DNA from 2 places in the Chitinibacter fontanus genome. Region 1 is predicted to be linked to the other one. Evidence: predicted binding sites of a transcription regulator. Region 1 holds the regulator's gene; the other holds the start of a gene.
What was found. The regulator sigma-54, encoded in region 1, starts transcription at its own class of promoters, with help from an activator protein. The targets are predictions, from matches to a motif close to CTGGCACGCTTCATGCTT.
Positions count from the first base shown of each region.

Region 2: the regulator sigma-54 is predicted to act here: its motif matches at 6,162-6,179, upstream of flgJ (flagellar assembly peptidoglycan hydrolase FlgJ).

Region 1 covers NZ_CP058952.1:501,612-512,920, forward strand. Annotated here, with positions in the region: gene HZU75_RS02320 (hypothetical protein) at 1-314, shown strand, start outside; gene HZU75_RS02325 (MATE family efflux transporter) at 321-1,676, shown strand; gene HZU75_RS02330 (flavin prenyltransferase UbiX) at 1,732-2,340, opposite strand; gene HZU75_RS02335 (Gx transporter family protein) at 2,342-2,923, opposite strand; gene HZU75_RS02340 (NusG domain II-containing protein) at 2,904-3,287, opposite strand; gene rapZ (RNase adapter RapZ) at 3,277-4,137, opposite strand; gene hprK (HPr(Ser) kinase/phosphatase) at 4,137-5,081, opposite strand; gene HZU75_RS02355 (PTS sugar transporter subunit IIA) at 5,164-5,637, opposite strand; gene hpf (ribosome hibernation-promoting factor, HPF/YfiA family) at 5,743-6,069, opposite strand; gene HZU75_RS02365 (RNA polymerase factor sigma-54) at 6,100-7,500, opposite strand; gene lptB (LPS export ABC transporter ATP-binding protein) at 7,522-8,244, opposite strand; gene lptA (lipopolysaccharide transport periplasmic protein LptA) at 8,250-8,765, opposite strand; gene lptC (LPS export ABC transporter periplasmic protein LptC) at 8,719-9,288, opposite strand; gene HZU75_RS02385 (KdsC family phosphatase) at 9,328-9,843, opposite strand; gene HZU75_RS02390 (KpsF/GutQ family sugar-phosphate isomerase) at 9,911-10,879, opposite strand; gene HZU75_RS02395 (monovalent cation:proton antiporter family protein) at 11,062-11,309, shown strand, end outside.
Region 2 covers NZ_CP058952.1:2,816,332-2,827,640, reverse strand. Annotated here, with positions in the region: gene trxA (thioredoxin TrxA) at 1-30, opposite strand, end outside; gene radA (DNA repair protein RadA) at 182-1,537, opposite strand; gene flgL (flagellar hook-associated protein FlgL) at 1,598-2,956, opposite strand; gene flgK (flagellar hook-associated protein FlgK) at 2,983-5,175, opposite strand; gene flgJ (flagellar assembly peptidoglycan hydrolase FlgJ) at 5,204-6,130, opposite strand; gene HZU75_RS13495 (flagellar basal body P-ring protein FlgI) at 6,293-7,384, opposite strand; gene HZU75_RS13490 (flagellar basal body L-ring protein FlgH) at 7,406-8,080, opposite strand; gene flgG (flagellar basal-body rod protein FlgG) at 8,099-8,884, opposite strand; gene flgF (flagellar basal-body rod protein FlgF) at 8,912-9,652, opposite strand; gene flgE (flagellar hook protein FlgE) at 9,673-10,980, opposite strand; gene HZU75_RS13470 (flagellar hook assembly protein FlgD) at 10,996-11,309, opposite strand, start outside.

The sequences.
Region 1 (11,309 bases):
ATTGTTTAGAGTACGAGCTAGTGAATCGCCCCGCCGTTACCTCATCCATTCAATCCACCCGCTTTCAATTGCATTTGAATTGGCGTGACCACCACCGCTTGCAACTGAAGCTTGCCCCCGGCACAGCCCCACATCGCTTGAATTTGGCCTATGCCGCGGCACTAAGTATGGGGATCGCAACGCATAATTTACCCGATGGCAGCTTGTTGCTATTGGATTTAAATCTGAACGAGGCCTTGATTTTTCAAAGCCGCTTTACTGATCTGCTGGCGCACTACGAACCCGCGCGCCACGCTGCTAAGTACATCATTTAGGAACTCATGCCCTTACTTAAAGACGCAAAAGCCACTTGCTTGCTGGCCTGGCCCATTATGGTGGGCCAGTTAGCTCAAACCGGGACATCCTTTGTGGATGCAGTGATGGCTGGCCACGTTTCTGCCGCCGACTTAGCGGCAGTATCAGTAGGGGCATCAATTTATACCATGCTGATTGTGACGCTAATGGGGCTATTGCTCGCGATTAGCCCATTGGCCGCGCAAAAAATCGGCGCCAAACAGCATGCAGAGCTACCCGCACTTACGCAGCAATCCTTGTATCAAGCTTTATTTGCCGGCTTGATTGCGATTGCAATTGCCCATGCCTTATTGCCCGTATTTAACCACCTGGGCCTAAGTGCAGAAGTCAATGATAAGGCACAGCGTTTTTTGGCGGCAGTGAGCTGGGGCTTGCCCGCGCTGGCCATTAGCCGCGTACTGTACGGTTATAGCTCGGCGCTCAATCACACTAAACCCATGATGATGATTTCGCTGATAGCGCTGGCGCTGAATATTCCGGCCAATTGGCTACTCATCTATGGGCATTTTGGCTTTCCGGCCTTGGGTGCAGTGGGCTGCGGCTGGGCAACCGCATTTTGTATGTGGATTAGCGCGCTACTGTGGGTGTTATGGGTGCGCTATGCGGCGATATATCGTGACACACATCCATTTGACTATATCAGGGGTATACATTGGCCAACCCAGCTCCAATTGGCCAAGCTAGGTATACCCATTGGGATTACCTTTTTTGTCGAGGTTAGCGCCTTTAGTGGGCTATCGATGCTGATTGCACGCTTGGGGACGACCTCGGTGGCCGCGCATCAAATCGCACTCAATTTTGGCGGGCTGCTATTTATGATTCCACTGGCGATTAGCACCGCCTTAACCGTACGGGTCGCCCAAGCTGCGGGCGCTGGACAGTGGCAAGAAGCACGCATGATTGGCCAGAACGGCGTACGTTTGGGTTTAATCATCGCCACCTTGAGTGCTTGCCTGGTCATGCTGCTCGACTCAACAATCGCCGGCTGGTACACCCAAGACGCTCAAGTCTTGGCATTGGCAACGCAATTATTATTTTTTGCCGGGCTTTTTCAGTTTTCCGATGCGACACAAGCGGTGGCTAGCGGTATTTTGCGCGGCTATAAAAGCACCCGCATTCCGATGTTGCTGCACATTACGGCCTTTTGGCTCATCGGGATACCGCTCGGCTACGCGCTGGCCTTTGGTGCTGGGCCATTCAGCCCCGTCGGCGCAAAAGGATTTTGGATCGCATTGGTCATCGCCCTGACCTTTGCGGCATTCTCCCTGCTGTGGTTATTTCGTCGGGTTAGCTTGGCAAAACTGGGGCAACAAACACATTAAAACAGGTGGTATATTCGTCAACACAAGCACAATCAATGCCTAGCCGGATATACATCTACTCACCCCAGCGCTGCATTAACTGATGTGGTACTTGCAACTGATCGAGAATCCGTGCCACGACAAAATCGACCAAGTCAGAAACCTCTGTGGGATGGTGATAAAACCCGGGATTGGGCGGCAAAATCACCACGCCTAGCTTGGCCAGCTTGAGCATATTTTCCAAATGAATCGCCGAATATGGCGTTTCGCGCGGCACGACAATCAGCGTTTTACGCTCTTTGATCATCACATCCGCAGCACGCTCCAACAGATTATCCGAGGCGCCATTGGCAATTGCTGACAATGCGCCCATCGTACACGGTACCACCACCATGCCATCACCAGGGTTTGAGCCCGAGGCCATCGGCGCAAACCATTCCTGCTGACCATACACTTGCAATTGGGCGGGCTCAGCCAGCTGATATTGGTTGCGTAATAGTTCGGCCAAATCGGCCGCACGCGATGGCCAGCTCAGATTCATTTCCTGCTTGGCCACAATTTGTGCCACTTGCGTATACACCAAGCGTACTTTGCAACCGGCCGCCAGCAAACACTCCAAGGTACGCAAACCATAAGGCAATCCAGACGCGCCGGTAAAAGCGAGGGTGATAGTTTTGCTTGTCATATTAAATGGTGTCCTGCTTGATTATGGAGGTACTGCTTGGCTGAGCTGGGCTGGCTGGATATTGCCGGAGCAAGCGCTCGGTGATAACGCCATTCACAAAACCAAACAGCAAGGCCATACCGCTTAACAATGGGATCAGATACAAAATACCGTCATGGGGGATCAGCCACAGGCGGGCTAACAGCAACTGCCCTGCTGTATGGCCAATCGCAGAAAGCAGCGAAATACTCACCATTCCAAAATAGCGCCGCGGAAAATATTGCGTCAGCGCCAACATGAACAAACTGCACAGCCCCCCCGCTAAACTCAAGGCAAAACCGGGCGAGAAGATCCCTCCCAACACAATACTCGACCCTAGTATCCGCAGAATGCTAACCCAGGCTGCACCTTTCCAGCCGATACGGTCTAGAGCAATCAGGGTAACAATATTTGCCAAGCCCGGCTTTACCCCGGGTATCGGCGATGGAATCCCAGACTCCAACACGCTGAGCACGATGGCATAGGCGGCCAACTGCGCAATATATGCATCTTGCGGCGTTATCTGCACGGCTCGCAAGTTTGATTTAGTAGCTGAGGCTGTCATAGCTGCGTGGCTGATTGCCAATCAATTCAATACTGGTTCGGTTGGGCAAGCAAATAGCACTTTGCCCGGCTTGGGTTAACCAGCCTGCTTTCACACAATACTGACGCGGGCTGGGATCATGGGCGATACGCGCTTTACCTGCCGCAACCTCGACCACGGTATCGCCCAGTGGACCAGTAACATGCAGGATATTGGCGGCCATTAGATCAAGCTCGGCATAGACTTTGCCATCTTGATAAATACGCACTCGGGTAGCTCGTGGCTGCGTCCAAGTCCAGTAGGTGAGCATTGCCCACAACAAGCCCAGTACCATCACACAAACGACATCACCCCATTTCAGCAGGCGCCAGGTATCAATGACCATCTTGCTCGCGATGGCGGATTAATACTTGGCGCGAACGGGCAAAGTGCCGCTTAAGCTCTTCAGCCAAGTAAACAGAACGATGCTGCCCGCCTGTACACCCGATTGCGACAGTCACATAGCTGCGCTGATCGCGCTCAAATTCGGGCAACCAGCGCTCCAGAAAACCAAGAATATGCGTTAAATATGGTCCAACAGTCGGTTGGCGCATCAGAAAATCCGCCACCGGCTTATCCATCCCCGTTAAGGGCCGCAACTCTGGGTCGTAATAAGGATTTGGCAAACAACGGGCATCAAAAACAAAATCAGCATCCAGCGGTATACCGTGTTTGAAGCCGAATGACTCGAAAATAAGAGTGAGTTTGGCTTTATCCGAGGCGATAAAATCACGAATCCAGTGGCGTAATTTTGATGCCGCCATGCCGCTGGTATCGATACAATGCCCTACTTCACGAATATCGCCGAGCACCTCGCGCTCCATTCCGATGCATTCACTCACCGTTAGCAATCCATTGGACAAAGGGTGACTACGGCGGCTTTCAGAATAGCGCTTGATAATAGTTTCATCATTGGCCTCCAAAAACAGCACTCGGACATCCACATCCAACTGCATCAAGGCATCCAGATGCTCGGGCAAGCTGGTCAGGTTATGCGCGCTACGTGCATCAACAGCAATCGCCACGCGGGGATAACCGTCCATATCGAGCATCGAGACCGCTTGTGGCAACAATGGTGCTGGTAGGTTATCGAGACAGTAATAGCCCAAATCTTCCAGCGCACGCAAAGCAACCGATTTACCGGCGCCCGAGAGACCTGACAACAAAACGACTTGCTGATGCTTTGAATTTGGCATTACTCGCCCATTTCCATAAATTTTTGATGCCGTTCGATGAATTCACGCGTCGAATCAATGCCGCGCAATTGCAGAATATAGTTACGCACGGCCGACTCAACCAACACCGCCAAATTGCGCCCCGCCGCCACCGGAATCACCAGCTTGCGAATTGGCACATCCAAAATCGCCTGCGTCGCCGCCTGCATTTGCAAGCGATCTACCGGTGCGAGCGATTCGCCACCGGCTTTGGCAAGATGAATAATCAATTTCAGCGTTTTTTTCGGCCGCACCGCGGTTTCACCGAAAATCGTCCGGATATTCAATACACCAATCCCGCGCACTTCCAAAAAGTCGCGCAACATTGGTGGGCAGCGACCTTCCAGCGTTTCGGGGTTAGTACGATAAACCTCGACCACATCATCGGCCACCAAACCATGACCGCGTGAAATCAGCTCCAGTGCCAGCTCGGATTTACCCATTGACGATTCGCCCGTCAGCAAAACGCCTACCTCCAGCACATCCAGAAATACCCCATGCAGGTGTGTAGATACAGCCAATGCTTTACTTAGGTAATAGCGCAATACCTCCATTAAATACGGAGATTGCTCAGGGCTTGTCAATAAAGGCACATGATGGCGCTCAGCCGCATCACGCAAGGCATCGGGTACTACCTGCCCATTGGCGACAATCATCGCCGCCATTTCGCTGGCAAATAACTGGTTAAGACTACTGAGCTGCACATCGGGTGAGAGGCCATTGACATAGGCAATCTCGGCAATGCCCAGCACTTGAATCCGATTAGGGTGTACAAAATTCAAATGCCCAACCAGCGACAAAGATGGCTTTTGCTCACTGGCATCGTTAGACAGCAGATTATTCGCCCCAGATTGTCCAGCCACCCAAGTTAGGCGCAGTTTCTCGGCGTTATCAATGAATAATTGGCGGGCAGTAATTTGGGGCATACGATTCTCAAAAAAAAACTGCATCAATCAGATGCAGTCTTGATATTAACCAGCTAAGCAAAGGGAGTCTAGCTTATTGCTATTACGTAAAATCAGCGCCGTAAGGCTGCCAACTTGAGATCCGCTGCCACACCAAGTGCGGCTCTGGCACGGCATTGAGCTCTTCGCGCAATTGCTTATCCGAAAAGAGTTGAGCCAATTCGGAGAGAATTTGCAGATGCAGATCGGTGGCATTGGCTGGCACTAGCAAAACAAAAATTAGCGACACCGGTTTGCCATCAGGCGCATCAAATGGGATAGGTTCTTTCAAACGAACAAAGGCACCGGTCGCCTCTTTCAAGCCTTTAATCCGGCCATGCGGAATGGCAACGCCTTGCCCCAAACCGGTAGAACCGAGCTTTTCACGCGCAAACAAGCTATCAAAAATCACGCTACGCGCAATGCCATGGCTATTTTCAAACACAATACCCACATGCTCAAAAACGCGCTTTTTGCTACCAACATCTAAATCTAAAAATACATTACTGGTTGGCAGAATTTTGGTAATCAGGCTCATGGTCTTAATCGTGTTCCCTAGTGGACTGGGTATTGTACTTGCCTTGCTCAGAAACAAAAACGGGAACGACTCGCGGCGTTCCCGTTGTATTGCTTACGCAACGAATTATTCTTCAACCACCGCTTGGTGTTTGAGAGCTTCACCACGATGTGATGATTGTTTTTCTTTGTGTTTAACCACCTGACGATCTAATTTGTCCATCAGAACGTCAATGGCGGCATACAAATCTTCCTCAATAGCCTCAACGTGAATGTCTTTGCCGCTCACGTGTACTGTGACCTCGGCCTTGTGCTGCAGTTTGTCTACCGAAAGAATCACTGTTGCATCGATCACATTGTCAAAATGACGTACCACGCGCTCGATTTTGCTAGTGACATACTCACGGATAGCTGGAGTAACTTCAAGATGATGACCGCTGATGTTGAGGTTCATAATATTGCTCCTTCGATTTATATCGCCTTTTTATAGGCTTTTGCGCTGACTGGCAGGCGCAATGTTCAGCGCCTCCCGATACTTGGCAACGGTGCGCCGCGCTACTGCGACACCTTGCCTTGCGAGTTCTTCTGTTATAGCACTATCCGATAATGGTTTCTTTGGATTTTCCTGTGCTACCAGTTGTTTGATCAAAGCTTTGATCGATGTTGCTGAATTTTCGCCGCCGCTGTCGTTTTCAACATGACTACCGAAGAAGTATTTGTACTCCAAAACGCCGCGCGGTGTCAGCATAAATTTTTGCGTTGTCACGCGCGAAATCGTTGATTCGTGTAAATCGAGCTCTTCAGCAATATCACGCAGCACCAGCGGTTTCATGGCCACTTCGCCATATTCAAAAAACGCTTGCTGCCGCGCAACGATCGCTTGGGCCACCCGCAAAATCGTACTGCCACGCTGTTCTATGCTTTTAATCAACCACCTAGCTTCTTGCAAAGCGCTAGCAAGATTGTCTCCAACTTCACCTTGCAACAGCCGCGCATACATTTCATTGACTTTAATTTTGGGCTGCGCAGCCTGATTCAGGCGCACAGTCCAGCGACCACGTAACTTTTGCACCAGCACATCAGGCACGACATAACGTGTTGTATCCGCGCCCCAGTTGGCCGCTGGTCTAGGGTTCAAGGCCCGGATAATCTGCTGAGCCTGACGCAATTGATCATCATCACATTGAAACTGTTTTTTTAGCTTGGCAAAATCGCGGATCGCTAATAACTCCAATCCAGTCTCAATTAAGCGACGCGCCAACAAATACTCAGGAGTATTGGGAGCAGATTTCAATTGCAGCAACAGACATTCCGACAAGGATCGAGTGCCAACCCCCAGCGGCTCGAGCTGCATTAAATATTGATGTGCGATTCGCAACTCATCAACTTCAAGCTCAAGCTCCTGCACTATTTCAGCAGGTAATTGCGCAAAAATTTCCTCTAAGTCTTGCGTGAGTAAGCCATCTTCATCCAAGGCTTCAATTAACAAGGCAAGCAGGGCATGATCACGCGCAGAAAGCCCCATCAGACGGGCTTGCGCCAATAAATGATCACGCAAACTTAATTCAATCGCGACTCGTAAAGTGGGGTCGTGCTCATCATCCTCGTCGTATGAACCACCATTTTTTACCTCGTCCCAACGAAGTCCATCCAAATCATCCACATGATCCGTACTGGAGTCAGTCGTCTCAGGAGCGGCGACCTCGAGGGAGTCCGGCGAGTCACCAGCCGACTCTTCCCTCTCTAGCAACGGGTTATCTGCCAAGTATTGCTCAACTTCCTGATTAAAATCGAGCGTAGAAAGCTGCAACAGTTTGATCGACTGCTGTAATTGTGGCGTTAAATTGAGCTGCTGCGACATGCGCAGCTGCAAAGATTGCTTCATAAATCCAGCACAAGGAGGAAATTACATTCGGAAGTGTTCGCCCAGATATACGCGACGAACATCTTCATTATTCACGATCTCAGCCGGTTTACCAGCTGCCATCACCGAGCCTTCTGAAATGATATAAGCACGGTCACAAATACCGAGCGTTTCGCGAACATTATGATCGGTAATCAACACCCCAATTCCGCGCTCTTTCAAGAAGCCAATAATGCGCTGAATATCAATCACCGCAATCGGATCGACACCGGCAAATGGCTCATCAAGCAAGACAAATTGTGGGTTAGACGCCAACGCACGCGCGATCTCGACACGGCGGCGCTCTCCACCGGACAAACTCATGGCATTACTATTGCGTAGATGCCCCACATGCAGATCATGTAATAATTCATCTAGGCGCTCAATAATTTGCGCTTTATCGCTGTAGTGCAGCTCCAGCACCGATTTGATATTTTCGGCCACAGTCATTTTGCGAAAAATCGAGGCCTCTTGGGGCAGATAGCCCAATCCTAAGCGAGCGCGCTTATGAATCGGCTGCTGACTCACGTCGACACCATCGAGCTCGATGGTGCCCTGATCCATCCGCACCAGACCGACAATCATGTAAAAGCTGGTGGTTTTGCCGGCTCCATTGGGACCCAATAAACCAACCACTTCACCACTACTGACTTCCAGTGATACATCGCGCACTACAGTGCGTTTCTTATAACTTTTCTGCAAATGCTGGGCTTTAAGAGTGCTCATGCGTTTTATTTGCTCACGGGCTTGCTGGCGGTTTCAGAGGCTTTTTTCTTAGGGGTCAGAGTGATATTTACACGTCCACCCGATTTACTTTGCGCCTGGTAGTACTCGGTATTCATGTCATAAGTGATTTTGTCACCCACAACTAAATCCTGATTACGTTTAATCCAAGCTTTTTCCATCAACACCATAAAACCTTTCGCACCGTCATAATCAAAGCGCAACGCCTCAGCATCCAGCATCTCACCCGAATCTAGTCTTTGCTTAAAGCGCACCGGACGCCCCTCACCTTGGGCAAACTGATTGCCTTGCTCGTCTTGGCGAGTCACCAGCTTATCGGCACGAACCACCATGGTCCCTTGTGTGACAACCACATTCCCGGTACAAACACTTTGCTGCGTTTTCTGATCTAAAGCGCAATTATCTGCGACGATATTCATCGGTTTTTCACGATCGGCGGTTTCAGCTGAAACGGTATTACTGAGTAGCAGTGCCAACAAGGGCAGCACGAGCGGTCGGAACATAGGTCATTTTTACCTTAGATTTTAATAAAAGAGTCTGTGCGCTATTGTCAGCAACAAACCCAACTGCCTCAGCATGATGCGGCCCCATATCTGCCACCACAGGGGCATCGGAGCTAGCTTGATGCGTTGCTTGATTCAAAAACACGTCATGGCTATGGATAATGAGCTCTGCTTGCGTGCCGAATGGTGCGCGACGCAATTCCACTTGATCATAGAACCAGATTTGCGAAGCTTTGAAGATACTTTTCCCGCGCACACCAGTCACCGTCATCACAGGCTTACCCGGATCCGTTTGTACCAAACGTGGCTGATTAAACAGCAGCGTATCTTCGGCACGGAAGTGGCGCACTTCGCTTGCAATCAACTCGGATCGCTTAAGCCCCGCCACATCAAAACGCTCCAATACACCACGCTGGGTAATCATATCTGGCGTATTCGGATCAATTTTCTTGGTCGAAACCATATCTATTGCCGCACGGCTCAAACCCAGGATTAGGGCAGCAACCAGTAACAATAGCATCATGGGCAAGGCCCAAATAGTCAGGCTACGCAAAATATCGCCTTACTGCAGGTATGGAGCCAAAGCTGCATCCAGCGTTCCTTGGCTTGCCATGATTAATTCACATACTTCGCGTACCGCGCCAGCACCGCCTTGGCGGCCAGTGACATAATGCGCATATTGCTGCACCAACTCGGGAGCAGCTGGCACCGACACGGCAAATGCAACGCGACGCATTACAGGCAGATCAATGACATCATCCCCCATAAACCCACACTCGTGCTCGCTCACTCCAACTTGCTCGATCAAAGCTTTAAAGGAAGCCAATTTATCGTGTGAGCCTTGGTGCAAATAGTCGATGCCCAGATTTCGCGCTCGATGCTCAAGCAAACGAGAAGTGCGTCCGGTAATAATCGCCAATTTCACCCCGCTATTTTGCAGCATTTTCATTCCATGCCCATCGAGCGAATTAAATGCTTTCATTTCTTCGCCTGAGTCAGAAAAATACAAACTACCGTCGGTCATCACACCATCGACATCAAAAATCATTAATTTTACTGGTTTTGCCCGTTCAATCATTTTTCCACCCCTAGCAGGGTATTAATCTTAACATTAGTATAAACTTGGCTCACAGGGATATACCCCTTTAAACCACTCTAGCGCGAAGTAGGTCATGCATATTAATAGCACCGACCAGAACGCCAGCATCAACGACCAGCAAACCATTAATTCGACGCGTTTCCATCACTGCCGCAGCTTCAGCTGCGAGCCGCTGCGCCTCTATGGTAGCAGGATTTCGGGTCATCACTTCCGACACCAGCGTAGTTCGCAAATCAAAATCTCGATCCAAGGTACGGCGTAAATCACCATCGGTGTACACACCTTGTAGCAGCCCCTGCTCATCGACCACCGCGGTCATCCCCATCCCTTTGCGACTGATTTCTAGCAAAGCATCACGCAAACTCATGGTGGTTTGCACTACGGGCAAGGCATCACCTGCATGCATTAAATCACGCACATGCACCAGTAGTTTGCGCCCTAGGCTACCGCCCGGATGCGAAAGTGCAAAATCATCCGCCTGAAATCCACGTGCCTCAAGCAATGCCACGGCCAAGGCATCGCCCAAAGCTAAAGCAACCGTAGTACTAGCGGTTGGAGCCAAATTCAAAGGACATGCTTCTTCTTGTACCCCTGCATCAAGGTGCACCTGAGCTTGTGTTGCCAGCGTTGAATTAGGATTACCAGTCAGCGAAATAATGGGCGTTGCCAAGCGCTTTAAGCTAGGCAGAATCGCCAAAACTTCATCACTCTCGCCCGAATTTGACAATACCAGCAAAATATCTTGGCGCGTAATCATACCTAAATCACCATGAGCGGCCTCCCCTGGATGAACGAACATGGCAGGCGTACCGGTACTGGCCATCGTGGCAGCAATTTTGCGCGCGATGTGCCCTGATTTGCCCATCCCCATCACCACAACACGCCCAGTACAGGCCAAAATCATTTCGCAGGCACGATTAAATTGCTCGGCATCAAGCCGAGCTACAGTTGCTGAAATTGCTGCAGCTTCCATCTCCAAAACGCGGCAGGCGCTATGGTATGCAGTTTGCGTCATTCAAGCCCTCACCAGTGAATTTTGAGCTCGGATTATAAAAGACCTCTGCAGTCTGTAACAGCGATCTGCTAATAAATACTATTCGCTTCAGTTATACTTACATCAAACTAATTAGTCTTTAGCATTATTTACTGGACTAGGTCAGCCTCTTCACCCTACACAACGAGACTCACTAGCGCGGTATGTCTTCAAATTTACAAAGCCTACTCTTCTTACTTGCCACTGCGGTATTTACCGTGGTGATTTGCCGAAAAATCAAACTCCCGCCAATGCTCGGGTACTTGCTAATCGGCATGATCATTGGGCCACACGCGCTGGGAGTGATTCCATCCAGCGAAGAAGCAAGCCATTTAGCCGAGTTTGGCGTAGTTTTTTTGATGTTCACCTTGGGGCTAGAATTCAACCTTGCCAAACTCAACGCCATGCGCCG
Region 2 (11,309 bases), 1.3 Mb from region 1:
GTCAGTTACGTGAACAATGTTTTCACTCATGTTTTATCTCCGAGGGTGGTATGTGCGTACTTAAGCCCAATGCTATCGAAAAATCGGCAATCACAAAAGCTCAATATAAAACATACATAAGGCCAAACCGAATAATTTCAAGCAAGGCTTCACACATACTCAATTTTTGCACTTAAATAACTTAGAAAGCAGCCTCAACGGCCTGCTCTAGACGATCGACTGCAACGATAACCATCCCCTCGATAGCTTGTTTAGGTTTATTCGCCTTGGGTACAATTGCATGGGTAAAACCGAGCTTGGCAGCCTCGCGCAATCTTTCCTGTCCACGCTGCACGGGTCTTACCTCCCCCGCCAAACCTACTTCGCCAAAAACAACCATTTTATTTGGCAATGCCCGATTCTTCAGTGACGACACAATCGCAATCAACATTGCCAAATCAGCAGCGGGCTCAACTATTCGTACACCGCCAACCGCGTTGATAAATACATCTTGGTCAAACGCGGCAATTCCTGCGTGTCGATGTAACACGGCAAGCAGCAAAGCTAAGCGATTTTGCTCAACCCCAACAGCAAGCCGTTTAACCTGCGCGGCATGCGCATCATCAACCAGCGCCTGCACTTCAACTAGCATTGGACGCGATCCCTCTTGAGTAACCATGACGCAAGACCCTGGCACCGGAGTGTCGTGTTGACTCAAGAACAATGCAGACGGATTGGCTACCTCGCGTAAACCTTTATCCGTCATGGCAAACACCCCCAACTCATTAACGGCCCCAAAGCGATTCTTGATAGCACGGATCAAGCGAAAACTCGAATGGGTATCTCCTTCAAAGTACAGTACGGCATCAACAATGTGCTCCAACACGCGCGGCCCGGCCAATGCCCCCTCTTTGGTAACATGCCCAACCAATAAAATCGAGGTGCCATGCCGCTTGGCAAAACGGGTCAATTGAGCTGAACATTCACGCACTTGAGCTACGCTACCAGGAGCACTGGTTAAAGCTTCGGTATAAATCGTTTGAATTGAATCAATTACAACGACTTTGGGTGACTCTTTTTCCAGCGCAAGCAAAATCTTTTCTAGGCTAATTTCTGGGTATAAACGAACTTTTGCCGCCGGAACCCCTAATCGTCGTGCCCGCAAAGCAATCTGCTGAGCAGACTCTTCACCGCTGACATAAAGCACAGCTAACGTCTCGGATAATTTAGCCAATGCCTGTAGCAATAAGGTTGATTTACCGATACCTGGATCTCCACCAATAAGCACAACACCGCCTGGCACCAATCCACCACCAAGTACACGGTCTAACTCTGCCAAATGGGTTGGAGTTCTAGGCAATTCCTCAGCCTCAACATCCGATAAATTCTTGATCGCGCCATCAGCAGCAAGACTTTGAAAGCGCCCCGTAGTCACTGCAGCCTGAGCTTGCTGCTCTTCCAGACTATTCCACTCACCACATTGCGGGCATTGCCCTTGCCATTTGGGAGACACACCACCACAAAGGCGACAAACAAATTGGTTTTTTGCTTTACTCATAGCTCACCACGAAAAACGGCTCGCAGTGCGAGCCGTTGGTTTAGCATCACTTACTCAAAATTAAATATATTTAAACAGACTCAAATCTTGCACCTGAGCAAATGACTTACGTGCAGCATCAAGAACCATCTGATTTTGCGCGAAATCACTAATCGCAGCGGCATAATCCAAGTCTTGTAGGCCAGAAAGCGTTTTTGCATACTGCAATTTCAAATCTTCAGTGGTGTCTTTCACTGAGTCAGTTTCGTTCATTCGCGCACCTAAGTACGCCTGAGTTGTCACCACATTACTTAGTGCGTTCGAAAGATCAGATAAAGCTGTATTCAGCTGATTTTGGAAAGATGCCTGCCCTTTGCCAGAACCATCGATCTGATAAGAGTTTAACGCGGTAGATAATTTACCCAAGGTGGTAAACAAATCAACATTAGTGCTAGGTTTAACTGAAAAATTATCAGCAGCACCCGGTGCCCCAGTTGGAATTTTTGTTGTGGGGTCAAGTGGGATCGGCGAGCCAGATACATTCATCTTAATCCCGTAATCCCACGCTGCGCCAGCAGGATCTGATGGCAAGCGTTTAAATTCAATATCTCCTCCCGAAGAGAATGTACGGGGGCCACTAGTATTTCCCGCGGTGGCAGCACCACTAATGAGTGAGACACCAGAGCTATCAATTAAATCATAAGTAATAATTGGGGCTTCAGGCTTAGTGGCATTAGGCTGCCAATAAAATTGCACCGAGAAATCACGCGGTGCGGGTGCCGCAGCCCATTTCTGTGGGTCAGTAACCTCCCCAGGGCTAACAATCCCAGAACCAACATTGGCTGAATTATAAGCAGTAACAAAGGTGCCATTACCGTTCTTGATCCGCTGAAATACATCCGCACCAGATTCTGAAATTGGAATTTGGCGACCATCTGATATTTGCACAATACGCTGACCATCATCACCAAAATAGCCAACGTTACCAAAGCTGGACTCGGTAAACGGCTTGGTATCGCCTTTAAATCCAGAGAATAAATAATTGCCCTGCCCATCCGTCGTATTTGCCAACGCGAGCAACTCTTGATAACGCCCTTTGAGCTCGGCTTCTTTCATCCGTTTTTCTTCAGGCCCTAAGGCCGGATTCCCAGCGCTCACCGCCAATTCCTGTACATTCTGAATGAGGCCGGTAACTTGATGCATGGTGCTCTCACTCAAGCGCATGAATGAATCTGCGGCACTGCTGTTGGTTGCATATTGCTCATTAATTGATTTAGCTTGGGCAATATCCAAAATACGCGCAGATGCAATTGGATCATCTGCTGGCGTCAAAATTTTTCGACCAGACGACAACTGACTTTGCAGCTTCGCTTGGTCTGCAATATGCCCCTGCAAATTGCTTGAACCAATATTAAATAAAGTGGTGGTAGCGATGCGCATATCCTGTACTCCTAAAACTGCCTAAATCAGCGGCCAATATTCATGATTTCTTGAAATGCACTTTGTGCAATTTGAATCACTTTACTTGCGGCTTGATAGGCTTGCTGGTAACGCAGCAGATTCGCGGCCTCTTCATCAAGATTGACGGCTGACACTGAGTCGCGACTACTTTCTGCATTTTCGAGTAATTTATTTTGGGCCTTACTCATAATGGTTGCCTCGTTGGTTTGCGTACCAATCGTGCTAACCATACGCCCATACGATTCTTGATAGGTGGCCGAACCACCTTCTAAAAGTCGAGTAGTCTGTAACTTGCCTAACGCCAAAGCATTACGGTTATCAGCCACGCCACCAATATTCGGTTTCACAGTAATGGTATCCCCAGTAGCAGGGGTGCCATCCATTTTCATGCTCCAACCATTGATTTGCAAAGTCATTCCCGCAGTATAGGTTTGTGCCGCAGAGGTAACCCCAGTCACTGTATCGGTATAGGTAAAACTTGTGGCACTCGTAAAATTAATCGTAACTTGATTTTTTAGCGCTGGATTTATCGCACTGTCGGTCGAGCTAATCGATGGAGTATCAACCGTATGCTGCACCACCTTAACCGAGCCGGTATTACTCGCCCCCAAACTAGAGACCACCGGCGCTGCAGCCGCAATTTCTTTGGGGTCTGTCGTGCGAACGGCCAAGCTGCCAATCATGCCTTCCAGTGGTTTGATCACAAAGCGATCGTTCGCATTCATCGCGCCAGAGTTTATGCGCAATGTCATGCCATCTTGGTTAATCCCCTGCGCCATTTGGGCCGCCGAATAAACCGTGCGTGCGCCATCACTCTGGCGATACATGGTGTAGTTAGTACCGTCATAACTTAATTCATAGTTACTAGCGGTCAATTGGCCCACATTCGAAATGTAACCACCCAACTGAGCATTACCTGTATTGCTGGTATTAAAGTTAATCTGGCTAATTGCAGGAGGGAACGAAAAGCCATTTTGATTTGGCAACACCGCCCCAGCAGGAGCTGCCGACAAAGTTAAACCGGTCACTGGATCGGTACTTCCCAGCGCAATAACCCCACTTGTGGCGTTATCGGATAACCGCTTGATGACGTACCCTGCCCCGCTTGGCGTAATCGAAAAATCACTATTTTCAGCGGTGCCATTCGGTGAGCTCACCCGAATATTAACACCAGGCGCAGTCCCAACATTCAAATCAACCACATTGCTGCGTTGGATATCAAATAGGTTTTTTCCCAAATTACCATTCAAATCCTGTCCGGCCTTGTGTTGCTGGTTAAACGTTTCAACCAAGCCTAGTGCAGTGCGCTCCAAACTATTTTGCGCCAAATCTAATGATTGATTACGATAATCAAGCAAAGCGCCTAATTGACCGCCAGAAAGCTGATTTTCCGGCAAAAAAATTGTTTGGTTATTTTGCTGATAACCCACAGTAATCCGTTCCGGATCAGCTGGGTTGGGCTGTGCTGTTAATTTATTCACAACGCCACCAACAACCAAGCCTTGGCCATTACCAATAAAGACATTAATACTGCCATCCGATAATGTCAGCGTATTAGCTTTTACTAGTTTATTGAGGTCTTTTACCAGCAAATCACGCTGATCTAATAAATCATTCGGCGGTTGCCCTGAAGACTGTGCAATAACAATTTTATTATTCAACTCAGCAATTTGTTCAGAATAGCCATTAATATTGCCGATGGTATTAGTAATCTCGCCATTCAGCGCACTTCTTTGCTCTTCCAAGCGCTGCGAGAAGACCTGAAAACGATTGACCAAAGTTTGTGCGCTGGCCAGCATAGCTTGGCGTGACGGTGGACTAGCTGGATTAGTCGCAACGTTTTGCACATTACTGAAAAAATCTTGCAATGCAGGTGACACCCCCGCAGTGGGGTCTGCCACGATATTATTAATTTCGGATAGATGCGACAGCCGCGTCGATTGATAGCTTGATTGGGTTTGCGCCACTTCAACCGCTTTGGTTAAAAAACGATCATACATCCGCGTGATTGAATCAACCTGCACGCCCAGACCATTAAAACCACTACCAGACAGCAATGGATATGGAGCACTTTGCGACAAGCGCTGGCGTGAAAAACCATCGGTATTCACATTCGAAATATTATGCCCGGTCGTCGTTAGCCCCAGACTTGCTGCATTTAAGCCTGATACGCCGATACCAAAAACGGATGATGCCATGATTTAACCCCTTGAATATATATCGGCTTTATGCGCTAACTCTTGAGAGACCTAATTGCTCTGCGACTCGATCGGCAACACGCGTTAATTTTTGTACATACTGCGGATCAGTGGCATAGCCTCCGGCCACCAAGGCTTTGGCAAAGCCAATCGCATCGCTACCTTGCGCTACCGCAGCGCCATAGCGGCGTTTAATTAAGCTGGCGTAATCAGCCATTGAATCGGCATACGAATCATAGGCGCGAAATTTCTCAATGCGCTTTTGTGCAATGCCATCAACGTATTCGGTGGTTAGGACATCAACGGTTTTACCTTGCCAGCCACTACCCGCTTTAATACCGAATAAATTGTGCGACTCAATCCCGTCGCTCGACTTGATACCTTTTTTACCCCAACCGGTTTCCAGCGCTGCGTGGGCAAGCAATAAATGCGGCGAAAGACCAAGATTGGCGGCAGTCGATTTTGCGGCATCGCCGAGCTTGCGCACAAAATCTGGCACCGCATCCAATTTAGCCTTGCTGTCGGCGGCAACACTCAACCCTTCTGCGGCAGGTTTTGCCGCTACTGCCGCTGCGTTAGCCACTAGCGGGCGTTTAATCGCGCCACGCACTTCGCTTAGCAAGGGTTGCTGCAACAGTGCTGGGTTATCCTGAATATTGAGCTGACGCACAATCAGCTTGGCAAAACCAATACCACCACTTTGAGCCCAATTTTGCGCTAGCTGCTGATCGCGCATCCCTTTAAAGGTTTGACTTGCTGCGCTTTGATCAAACTCATCAGTAGGCGCTGCCTTGCGCATTGCGCTGAGCATTTGCTGCAATAGCAGTGCTTCAAATTGCTGCGCGGCCCCTTGTGCTGCTGCGCCTTTATTATTCAGACTGCTCGCACGCAAACGATCCAAGCTGCGTGGATCAGCTGAAATACTTTGCGAATCAAGCGTGGCACGGGGCAACATGGCGATACTCCTGAAGAACTTGCCAGATTACAAGCAAGGAGTATGCCCAAAATAAAAGGCGCTCAAATCTGAGCGCCTTTTAAATACCTGATGGGGTATACCACTAAAAGCAAATCAATTTTTAAGCCAAATGCATATACCCATAGTTTGTTTGCCAAGCCATTAAATCACTTCCAATTCGGCATTCAAGGCACCGGCAATTTTCATTGCTTGCAAAATAGCCAACAAATCTTGCGGCGTAGCACCCACCGCATTGAGCGCCCGTACCACTTGATTGAGCGTAGCGGCCTTTGGCAAGCGCACCACTGGGCCTTTACCTACTTCAATATCAATATCCGCGTTTTGCACTTTAGCAGTTTGTCCATTGGCTAATGGTTTAGGCTGCTCGACTTTGTTATCCGCCAAAATAGTTACGGTTAAATTGCCGTGCGCAATCGCGCATGGATCAATCGTCACCGCCTGATTCATCACCACCGAACCAGTACGGGCATTAATAATCACCTTAGGCGAAGTTTCACCCGGCGTGACATTCACACCCTCAAGCTTGGCCAAGAAAGCAACGCGCTGATTTGGGTCGAGTGGCGCACGCACTTGAATCACCCGGCCATCCAGCGCGGCGGCCACTGGGCCAATTTGGCTATTGATGGCATTGACCACACGGCTGGCGGTGGAAAAATCAGTCTTGAGCAACTCCAATTGCACAAACTCGCCGTTGCCCAGCAAGGTCGGCACCGCACGTTCCACCGTGGCACCAGCAGGGATGCGCCCTGTTGCTAACTGATTGATTTGCGTACTCGAACCACCAGCAGATGCGCCCGCGCCAGCAACCACTAAATTACCCTGCGCCATGGCGTAAATTTGTCCATCGGCCCCCTTCAGAGGCGCCATTAACAATGTGCCACCCCGTAAGCTTTTTGCATTACCAATGGAAGACACCACGATATCAAGTGGCTGGCCTGGGCGAGCAAACGGCGGCAGCGTTGCTGTTACAGTCACTGCAGCGACATTTTTCAATTGCAAATTGCCGCCCGTTGGTACCTGAACCCCCATATTGGTGAGCATATTCACCACCGATTGCACGGTGAATGGCGTTTGCGTGGTCTGATCACCACTTCCATCAAGACCAACTACCAAGCCATAACCGACCAACTGGTTATTGCGCACGCCAGCAAAGCTAGCTAAATCCTTTAAGCGATCAGCATACACTGGCAAGGTATAGACACACAGGGCAATAGCCAAAATTAGTTTACGCATATACCCGCCCCATCAATTCAATTAAAACGGCCATACCGAGAGGAAAAACCGCTGCATCCAGCCCATCGTATTTGCATCGCTAATTGCGCCCTGCCCCACTTGCTCGATACGGGCATCGGCAACACGGGTAGAAGAAATCGTATTTCCAGCCTTGATGTCGTTAGGATTCACGACCCCGGTAAAGCGCAGGACATTGTTATACCCATTTACTACAACTTGTTTTTCACCACCAATCGATAAATTGCCGTTGGCAAAAACATCAATCACAGTCACCGCAATACTACCCTTGAAGGTGTTGGTGCTATTAGTCTCGCCTTTACCTGCAAATTTATTATTGGTACTTATATCGGCGGTGGCGTTAAATAGCTTCCCAAGCGCAGCTGGCATATACGGAATATCGGCCGAGCCGCTTAAAGTGAGCCCACCATCGCGATTCGTACTGCTATTGGCTTTATTAACTGCGGTTAGATTTTCTTCAATTGTCACAACCAAAATATCGCCAATACGGCGCGCCACCGGTTCTTCAAACAGCATTTTGGCGGTTGCCGCCTGAAAAATCGCGCCATTATTATTGCCAGTCAGCACGCTTGGCTGAGCGCGTGCGGAGGTTGGCTGAGTCACAATCGACTGTGGTGCCACACACGCAGTCAGACTAAGCAGCAAGAAACTCCAGCAAACTAAACGCAATTTTTTCATAGTCACCATCATGGCCAATTACATCTGCGACAATTTCGCCAGCATTTGATCGGTAGTTGTCACAGCTTTGGAGTTAAGCTCAAACGCACGCTGCGCCTGAATCATATTGATCAATTCTTCCGTTGCATTCACATTCGACGTTTCGGTATAACCTTGGTTAATCGCACCCAAACCGTTCGTGCCAGGCGTTCCCACTGTTGGCGCACCACTCGCAGAGGTTTCCAGATATAAGTTCCCACCGATTGATTCCAAGCCCGGTGGGTTAATAAAGGTGGCAGTCTGAATATTACCGACTTGAATCGGTGCTGCCGCGTTATTATTTACAATGGCCGACACCGTACCATCTTTGGCAAATGTGATACTGGTTGTGCCTTGTGGCACCTGAATTGCTGGCGACAACTCGTAACCGCTACTGGTTACGATCGTGCCTTGGCTATTGACCTGAAATGCACCATCACGCGTATAAGCAGTCGTACCATTAGGCAAAGCAATTTGGAAAAAGCCATCACCATTAATGGCTAAATCGAGCGGACCATCAGTTTTTTGCAGATTGCCGACCGAATGATTACGCACGGTGGCCACAATTTGCGTGCCAGTACCTACATACAGCCCGCTAGGTAATGAGGTTTGCTGACTCGTCGCACCGCCCGCCTGCCGCAAATTTTGATACATCAAATCTTCAAAAATCGCACGTTCGCGTTTATAGCCATTAGTGTTCACGTTGGCCAAATTGTGTGAAACCACATCGATATTAAACTGCATGGCATCCATGCCGGTTTTTGCAGTCCAAAGCGAACGCATCATGATGCTAAATCCTTGTTTTTATATGGCTTAACTATTTAATGAAAGCAGGGAGCTGGCCGAGCGGGAGTTTTGCTCTGCGGTCGTGAGCAATTTGATCTGCATATCAAAATGGCGCTGCGTTGAAATCATATTGACCAACTGCTCGACCGAATTGACGTTACTACCTTCTACGCCGCCACTGGCCAAACGCACTTCAGGATCCGCTTGCGCAGTTTCACCGTTACGTTGACGAAACAGGCCATCAAGTCCTTTTTCCATCTGCGCATCTGGCGGGTTAACCAATTTCAACCGCCCCACTTCCACCGTCTGAGTAGGATTGGCCATATCAATGGCCGTGACTGTGCCATCGGGCGCAATCGTTGCACGGTTGTTTTCAGGAATAGTGAGTGGACCACTTTCGCCTTGTACAATCTCGCCCGAATGGGTTTTTAGTAGGCCTGATGAATCAATCGCAAAGCTGCCATTTCGGGTATAAGCCTCACCACTGGAAGTCTGCACGGTCAGCCAACCGTTACCACGAATGGCAACATCCAAATCCCGTCCGGTTTGCTGGAAAATACCGGGGCTTAAATCTGCGGCTGCCGTTTGCTGCACAACATACGCCCGTGTACCCATGCCTGGACCGCCAAGCGCAGCAACCGCACGTGCCGATGCCAATTCAGCACGAAAGCCTGGTGTCGTTACATTTGCTAAATTGTTCGCAATCGTTGCCTGACGGGTTTCGCTGTTTTTAGCCCCCGACATCGCCACATAAATTAAACGATCCATACCTTAGTTATGACCTTTTATCAGCGCAGATTCACAATGGTTTGCATGATGGTGTCTTGCGCTTTCACCGTTTGAGCGTTGGCTTGATAATTGCGTTGCGCAGTAATCAAGTTCACCAGCTCAGAGGTCAAATCCACGTTGGAATCCTCAACCGCAGCGGCCTGCAAAAAGCCGGTATTGCCTTGCCCAGGGCCGTTTGTTAGGGGTTGGCCAGAGCCAAATGATTCAGCCCAACGGTTATCGCCCAAGGGTTGCAAGCCTTGTGGATTAGTAAACGTAGACAACACCACCTTAGCCACATTGCGGCTTTGACCATTGGAATAACGACCTTGCACTACCCCTTCTTTGCTCACCGAAATACCGGTTAAAACACCGTCGGTATAGCCATCTTGGGTCAAGGTATTCACATTGTATGGGCTACCAAATTGGGTCGATTTATCAAAATACATTTGGAAATTGAGCCCAGCCGAACCATTGTTCAGCGTTGCAGCAGTGACATTGAAAGTCGTTCCGCCAACGGGCAAACCCACCGGTTTACCATTGGCATCAAACGAGATGGTCGTACTTAACTTAGCCACTGCAGGCACTTGGGGACCTAAAGTACCATTAGCATTAACATCTTTACCATCCAGGCCATATTTAATATCCCAAGATCCAACCGTACCTCCTGCGGCGGGGTCTTGCTTGCGGAAATACATCGTCTGCGTATGCGCCACACCTAAAGAGTCAAATACGGTGGCCGACGTTGAATAATTATATGTGGTCGGGTCAGTGGACGAGAAAGCGGTACCGGCTGGAATCACTTTATCGGCCGCATTCAAATTCAAACCCAGATTCAAACCCGCGCCAGTAACCCCAGATGCGCCAGTTGCCCGTGCGCCGATATTGGAAAATTGCAGCTGAATAGGTTGTGGCGTTGAGCCTTCTAGGAAAATGCCGGTTCCTTGATCTACAGCCCAGCCGGTAAGAAATTGGCCGTTATTAACGATATAGCCATTCTTATCGAGCTGGAATTGGCCATTACGTGCATAGCTAATACTGCCAGTTGGATCTTGCATACGGAAAAAACCATTCCCGGTAATCGCAACATCCAGCGGATTATTCGTTGAGGTAGTATTACCCTGCGAAAACTGCTGGGCAATCGTCGTCACCTTGGCACCGATACCCGCAATATTTGAGGCGGTACCAAAGGTACTGGCATAAATATCGGCAAACTCTGCGCGCGACCCTTTGAAACCAACGGTATTCACGTTGGCGACATTATTACCAATTACGTCCAGATTTTTAGCTGCGGCGCCGAGACCACTTAAGCCTTGTTGGAAACCCATGATACGCTCCTTACCTTAACCGTTTGACTGCTGAATCTGGATAATGCCGCCAAAATTGGTTTTCTCACCATTGGCCAAATACACCCCAACACCATCGCTGCCAAATTCCACCGACTTAGCCACCTGCCAAGTCACCGTACTCAAAGCAATTTCCTTGCCATCTTTTTGTGCGGTTGCCGTTACCTTGTAATTACCAGCAGGAACTACAGTGCCATCGGCCTTCTTGCCATCCCAAGCGAGCTGCACCAAACCAGATTTAGCGGTCGTAACTGGCACTTTGGCTACTTCAGCGCCTTTGTCATCATAAATGGTCGCCATTGCATTGCTGG